DNA from 2 places in the Kitasatospora sp. NPDC023176 genome. Region 2 is predicted to be linked to the other one. Evidence: riboswitches for the same ligand, from Rfam matches in the RefSeq annotation. Region 2 holds a riboswitch; the other holds the start of a gene.
The links. A riboswitch is a leader RNA that binds a small molecule or an ion and turns the genes downstream of it on or off. The one in region 2 is predicted to bind magnesium.

Region 1: another riboswitch for magnesium. It lies ahead of ACZ3YL_RS30185 (NRAMP family divalent metal transporter); the one in region 2 lies ahead of ACZ3YL_RS03090 (NRAMP family divalent metal transporter).

What each region holds. Positions count from the first base shown of each region.
Region 1 covers NZ_JBVHIP010000027.1:80,252-83,455, forward strand. Annotated here, with positions in the region: gene ACZ3YL_RS30185 (NRAMP family divalent metal transporter) at 31-1,686, opposite strand; M-box (ykoK) riboswitch at 2,056-2,232, opposite strand; gene ACZ3YL_RS30190 (ABC transporter ATP-binding protein) at 2,401-3,156, shown strand; gene ACZ3YL_RS30195 (FtsX-like permease family protein) at 3,153-3,204, shown strand, end outside.
Region 2 covers NZ_JBVHIP010000001.1:631,557-634,760, reverse strand. Annotated here, with positions in the region: gene ACZ3YL_RS03090 (NRAMP family divalent metal transporter) at 1-1,259, opposite strand, end outside; M-box (ykoK) riboswitch at 1,615-1,792, opposite strand; gene ACZ3YL_RS03085 (YhgE/Pip domain-containing protein) at 2,005-3,204, shown strand, end outside.

The DNA of each region.
Region 1 (3,204 bases), on a different contig from region 2:
CACCCGTCCGTACGGGCTCCGCTCGGCGGCTCAGTGGTTCAGCGCGGTCTGGACGACCTTGATGATGACCATGACCATCGCGATCAGCAGGTAGGCGCGCAGGGCCCCCATGCCGGCCTTGCGGGCGGTGGACATGACCGGTCGGCCCAGGGTCTCCAGCGGGGGCATCCGCCAGTTCTCCCGGCCGGTGCGGTCGACGGGGTCCTCCTTGGTGCCCTGGCGGCCGGCGAGGAAGAAGTATCCGGCGACCAGCACCCCCAGCACGCCGCAGCCCGCCATGATCCACAGGATCGCGCCGGAGCTGATGTCCGGCCAGACCACCGAGGCGGTCAGGATCAGCGAGAGCATCACCAGCACGCCGACCACCGTCGAGGTGAAGGCGTTGGTCCTCGGCCCGTTGGCCCAGGGGCCGAGCACGGCCTTGTCGTTGCAGAGCAGCAGCAGGAAGACGGTGGCGGAGGGCAGCAGCACCCCGGCCAGCACCTGGACGAACTGGGTGATCAGCCCCTGGGTGTAGCCGTTGGAGAGCAGGGTGATCGTCGCCGCGACCGCCACCAGGCCGGCGTAGACGGCGTAGAAGCCCTTGGCGCCCTTGACGCCCCGGTGCAGCGAGTGCTTGATGCCGAAGACGTCGCCGATCGCGTAGGCCGTGGAGAGGGAGACCGCGAAGGCGCCGATGATCGAGGCGTCCAGCAGCGCGATGGCGAACAGCACGCCCGCCAGGTGGCCGGCCTTGGCCTCGATGCCCTTGGCGACGGCGGCCGTGTCGGAGAACTGGCCGAAGCCGTCGGTGCCGGCGAAGGCCGCCGCCGTGAGGCCGATCAGCGCGGCCGCGCCGATGATCACGATCGCGATGCCGATCCACAGGTCGACCTTCTCGTACTTCATGAAACGCGGGGTGATCCGCTTGTCGATGACGTACGACTGCTGGAAGAACAGCTGCCAGGGGGCGACGGTGGTGCCGACGATCGAGATGATGACCATCATGACGGCCGCGAGCTGGCCGGCGCCGCCGGGCATGCTCGGGGTCACGAAGTCGTGGGCCATCTGCGAGGTCTTGGGGTGGACCAGGAAGTAGACCGGGACCAGCAGCAACGAGCCGACGCACAGCGTGATGGCGACCCGCTCGAAGCGCTGGAAGGAGCCGGTGAAGGCCGAGGCGATGATGATCGCCGCCGCCAGCACCACCGAGGCGACCTTGGGCAGGCCCAGGTAGCCGGCGGCCATCGTGACGCCGATGAACTCGGTGACCAGGGTGAGGGCGTTGAGCAGGAACAGGTCGATGACGCTGAACGCGCCCCAGAACCTGCCGAACCGCTCCAGGATCAGCCGGGCGTGGCCCACGCCGGTGACGGCGCCCAGGCGCAGCACCATCTCCTGGTTGACGTACAGCACCGGGACGAGCAGCAGCAGCGTCCACAGCAGCTGGGTGCCGTAGTTCTGCCCGGCCTGGCCGTAGGTGGAGAAGGCGCCGGCGTCGTTGTCGCCGACCATCACGATCAGGCCGGGGCCGACGATCGCCAGCAGGGTCTTGAGACGGGCGGAGAGCCCGTGGCGGGGGGTGGTGTCGTCGAGCCGGATGGTGCCGAGCGCGCCCTTGATGTCGCCGACGTGGGCGTCGTCCAGGACGGCGGACCGGGCGGCGGCGGGAGCGGTGGGGACCGTGGAAACCTTCGGGTCCAGCATCACGTTGGTCATGGCGGGGCCTCCCTCCCCCCTACCTTGAGGGGGTGTCAGGGGGCACGCAGCAGCGATCCTCCCTGCGGGCGCACGACATTCGCTCCGTACGGCGACGCTGAGCGGCGGCGGCCGTGCGGGCATGACGATGCGTCAGGCGGCTTGCGTCGAGGCATGGTCGAGCGCACGACGAAGTGCCGGATGAACGCGCAGGGAAGGTGGTTACCGCGTGCCGGAGGTGTTCGAGAGCATGCGGGGGTAGGGGCTACTGTGGCCCGGACTATCGCAGTCCATGTCTCTCGCCTCCTCCCGGTCGGGGGCGCACCGTCTGTGCGCCGCATCACGACACGGCAAGGAGCACACCGGCCTTCGAGGACCGGTACACCCCAACTCGTCAGAGCTTTGGCACTCCACGGCGTGTCCAGCCGGATCGGCCGGAAGCCACTTGGGGTCAACCCTTAACTCGGGAAGACCTGTCCTGAACCTGGGCGTCTCTCGACGTCGTCGGGTCAGTGGCCTGTGTCCGTGAAGACGCCTCACCGAACGAGGTGCCTTTTCAAACCTCCCAAAGCATAGACCCGGCCCGGTTGCCCGGTGTCACCTTTTCGGCCGACCTTCGACAGCTTTGTAGAACCTTGACCAAACCCGTGACGGCTTGTGCATCTCCGCTCGGCATATATAGTTCACCGACATATGCAGCTGAACAGCTCACGAGGGGGAACTGTGTCCCACACCGATCCGAGCCGGCCCGCGCCCGTCCTGCAGTTGGCCGGGGTCTCCCGGGTGCACGGGCGCGGCAACGCCGAGGTCCACGCCCTGCGCGCGATCGACCTGACCGTCCACGCGGGCGAGTTCGTCGCCGTGATGGGGCCCTCCGGCTCCGGGAAGTCGACCCTGCTCACCCTGGCCGGAGGGCTGGACCTGCCCAGCGAGGGCCAGGTACTGGTCGAGGGCGTGACCCTCGGCGGCCTCAGCCGGGGCAAGCTCGCCGACCTGCGGCGGCGCTCCGTCGGGTACGTCTTCCAGGACTACAACCTGATCCCGGCGCTCACCGCCGCCGAGAACATCGCCCTGCCGCGCGAACTCGACGGCGTCTCCGGCCGCACCGCCCGCCGGGAGGCCCTGGCCGCCCTGGAGGAACTGGGCATCGGCGAACTCGCCGACCGCTTCCCCGACGACATGTCCGGCGGCCAGCAGCAGCGCGTCGCCATCGCCCGCGCCCTGATCGGCGAACGACGGCTCGTCCTCGCCGACGAACCCACCGGGGCGCTGGACTCCGCCACCGGCGACGCCGTGCTTGCCGTCCTGCGTGCCCGCTGCGACGCCGGCGCCGCCGCCATGATGGTCACCCACGAGGCCTCCCACGCCAGTTGGGCGGACCGGGTGGTCCACCTGCGGGACGGCGCGGTCGCCTCCGAGAGCACCGGACGCCGCTCCGGCGGCTGCCAGGCGGCCATCCACCGCGAGGTGGCGCGATGAAGCTCGGAGCATGGAAGGTCGCCCTGCGGATCGCCCGGCGCGACGCCC
Region 2 (3,204 bases):
TTGTCGTTGCAGAGCAGCAGCAGGAAGACGGTGGCGGAGGGCAGCAGCACCCCGGCCAGCACCTGGACGAACTGGGTCATCAGCCCCTGGGCGTAGTCGGTGGACAGCAGGGTGATGGCGGCGGCCACCACGACCACGCCGGCGTAGATGCCGTAGAAGCCCTTGGCGCCCTTGACCCCGCGGTGCAGCGAGTGCTTGATGCCGAAGACGTCGCCGATGGCGTAGGCGGTGGAGAGGGAGACCGCGAAGGCGCCGATGATCGAGGCGTCCAGCAGCGCGATGGCGAACAGCACGCCGACCACGTGACCGGCCTTGTCCTCCAGGCCCTTGGCGATGGCGCCCGCGTCGGTGAACTGGCCGAAGCCGTCGGTGCCCGTGAACGCGGCGGCGCACAGGCCCATCAGGGCGGAGGCGCCGATGATCACGATGGCGATGCCGATCCACAGGTCGGCCTTCTCGTACTTCATGAAACGCGGGGTGATCCGCTTGTCGATGACGTACGACTGCTGGAAGAACAGCTGCCACGGGGCGACGGTGGTGCCGACGATGGAGACGATCAGCAGCATGACGGTGGCGAGCTCACCCGGGGCGCCCGGCATCTGCGGGACCACGAAGTCGTGGGCCATCTGCGAGGTCTTCGGGTGGACCATGAAGTAGATCGGCACCAGCAGCAGCGAGCCGACGCACAGCGTGATGGCGACCCGCTCGAAGCGCTGGAAGGAACCGGTGAAGGCCGAGGCGATGATGACCGCCGCCGCCAGCACCACGGACGCGACCTTCGGCAGGCCGAGGTATCCGGCCGCGAGTGTCACGCCGATGAACTCGGTGACCAGGGTGAGGGCGTTGAGCAGGAACAGGTCGATGACGCTGAAGGCGCCCCAGAACCTGCCGAACCGCTCCAGGATCAGCCGGGCGTGGCCCACGCCGGTGACGGCGCCCAGGCGCAGCACCATCTCCTGGTTGACGTACAGCACCGGGATCAGCAGGGCCAGCGTCCACAGCAGCTGGGTGCCGTAGTTCTGGCCGGCCTGGCCGTAGGTGGAGAAGGCGCCGGCGTCGTTGTCGCCGACCATCACGATCAGGCCGGGGCCGACGATCGCCAGCAGGGTCTTGAGTCTCGCGCTCAGCCCCTGGCGTGGTGCGTTGTCATCGAGCTTGATGGTGCCGAGCGCACCTTTGATGTCGCCCACGTGGGCGTCGTCCAGCACGGCGGAGCGCGGTGCGGGGATCGTGGAGTCGAGAGTCGAGTTGGTGGTCATGGCGTTCCTCCCGGGTACCCCTGGCAAGCGGGGTGGTTGGGACGCGCGGCAGCAATTTCCCCTGCGTGCGGGCACGACGCGTCGGCGCGCGGCGGCGTCGGCCCGGGCGGACGGACCGCGGGCACGGCGGAGCCGCGTGCGTGCTGCTGGTGCTGTGTGCCGATGCGCCGTCAGATATACGCGCAGGGAAGGTTGTTACCGCGTGTCGGAGGTGTACGAGGACAAGCGGGGGTAGGGGCTACTGTGGCCCGGACTACTGCAATCCATGTCTCTCGCCTCCTCCCGGTCGACGCACCCCGTGGTGCGTGTCATCGACGCGGCAAGGAGCAAGCCGGCGCGCGGAAACGCGGCCACCGGTTCACCCCAACTCGTCAGAGCTTTGGCACTCCACGGCGTGTCCAACCCCGTTGGGCCGGAAGCCACTTCGGATCAACCCTTAGGTCGGGAAGATCTGTCCTAACCCTGGGCGTCTCTCGACGTCGTCGGATCAGTGGCCTGTGTCCGTGAAGAAGCCTCACCGAACGAGGTGCCTTCTTCAAACCTCGAGAAGCATAGCCCCGGCGAAGAGCGTTACTTGCGTACTTGGTAGAACCTTTACCTTTCTCTCCGTGTGACGCCCACCCGGGTGACGCGGGTTTGACCGGGATGTGACCACGGAACGACTTCCCGCCGTACCGGCAGCGGCGCGGCGTCCGCCGTCCCAGTAGCGCACGGCGTCCGCCCGTGCCCGAACCCGAGGGGTGGCATGGCGACCGAAGGCTCCCAGGGGGCTCCCCGGCAGGCCAGGGCGTTGACCCTCGTCCGGAACCCCAGGCTCTGGCTCTTCCCGAGCATCCTGTGCGCCCTGGTGGCCGTGCTGCTCTCGCTGCTCTACCTGGGCGGCATCGTCAACCCGATGGGACACCTGCACCGGCTGCCGATCGCCCTGGTCAACGCCGACCAGGCCCCGCCACCGCCCGGCCAGCCGGTCAACCTCGGCACCCAGCTCACCCGCGCGGTGATCGCCGGCACCCCGGGCGACACCGTCCACTGGCGGCAGACCGACGACGCCGGCGCCCGCGACCTGCTCGCCTCCGGCAAGGTCTACGGCGTGCTGCTCGTCCCCGCCGACTTCACCGCGAGCGTCACCCGGCTCACCACCGGCGGGGCCACCGAGCGGCCCACCCTCACCGTCCTCACCAATCCCGGACTGGGCAGCCTCGGCTCCTCGATCGCCGCGCAGATCGCCCAGAACGCCGCCCACCAGGCCTCGGCCGCGGCCGGAAAGCAACTGCTGGCCGCCGTACCGGCCTCGGGCGCCCGGGGCCCGGACACCGGAGCCACCGCCCGGCTGCTGCTCGCCGACCCGTTCGCCGTCACCACCCAGGTCGGCCACCCGATCGGCAGCCACAGCGGACTCGGCCTGAGCGCCTTCTACTTCACCCTGCTCGCCGTGCTGACCGGCTTCATCGGCGGCAACATCATCCACAACGGCGTCGACGGCGCGCTCGGCTACAGCGACAGCGAGATCGGCCCCTGGCACACCCGGCGCCCGACCGTCCCGATCAGCCGCACCCAGACCCTGCTGCTCAAGATGGTGATGACCGCCGGGATGATGCTGGTCACCACCTCCCTGGTGCTGCTCTGCACGGCCGGCGTCCTCGGCATGGACGCCCCGCACCAGGCCCTGCTGTGGGTGTTCGCCTACTGCGCCAGCCTCGCCGTCGGCCTCGGGGTGCAGGCGATCAACGCCGCGTTCGGCGGGATCGGACAGCTGGTGTCCATGTTCGTCTTCATCGCGCTGGCCCTGCCGTCCTCCGGGGCGACCGTCCCGCTGCAGGCGGTGCCCGGCTTCTACCGCTTCCTGGGCGTCTTCGAACCGATGCGGCAGCTCAGCGACGGCATCCGGGCGATCCTCTTCTTCGACGCGCGCTCGGACGCCGGACTGGCCCGCGGCTGGACCATG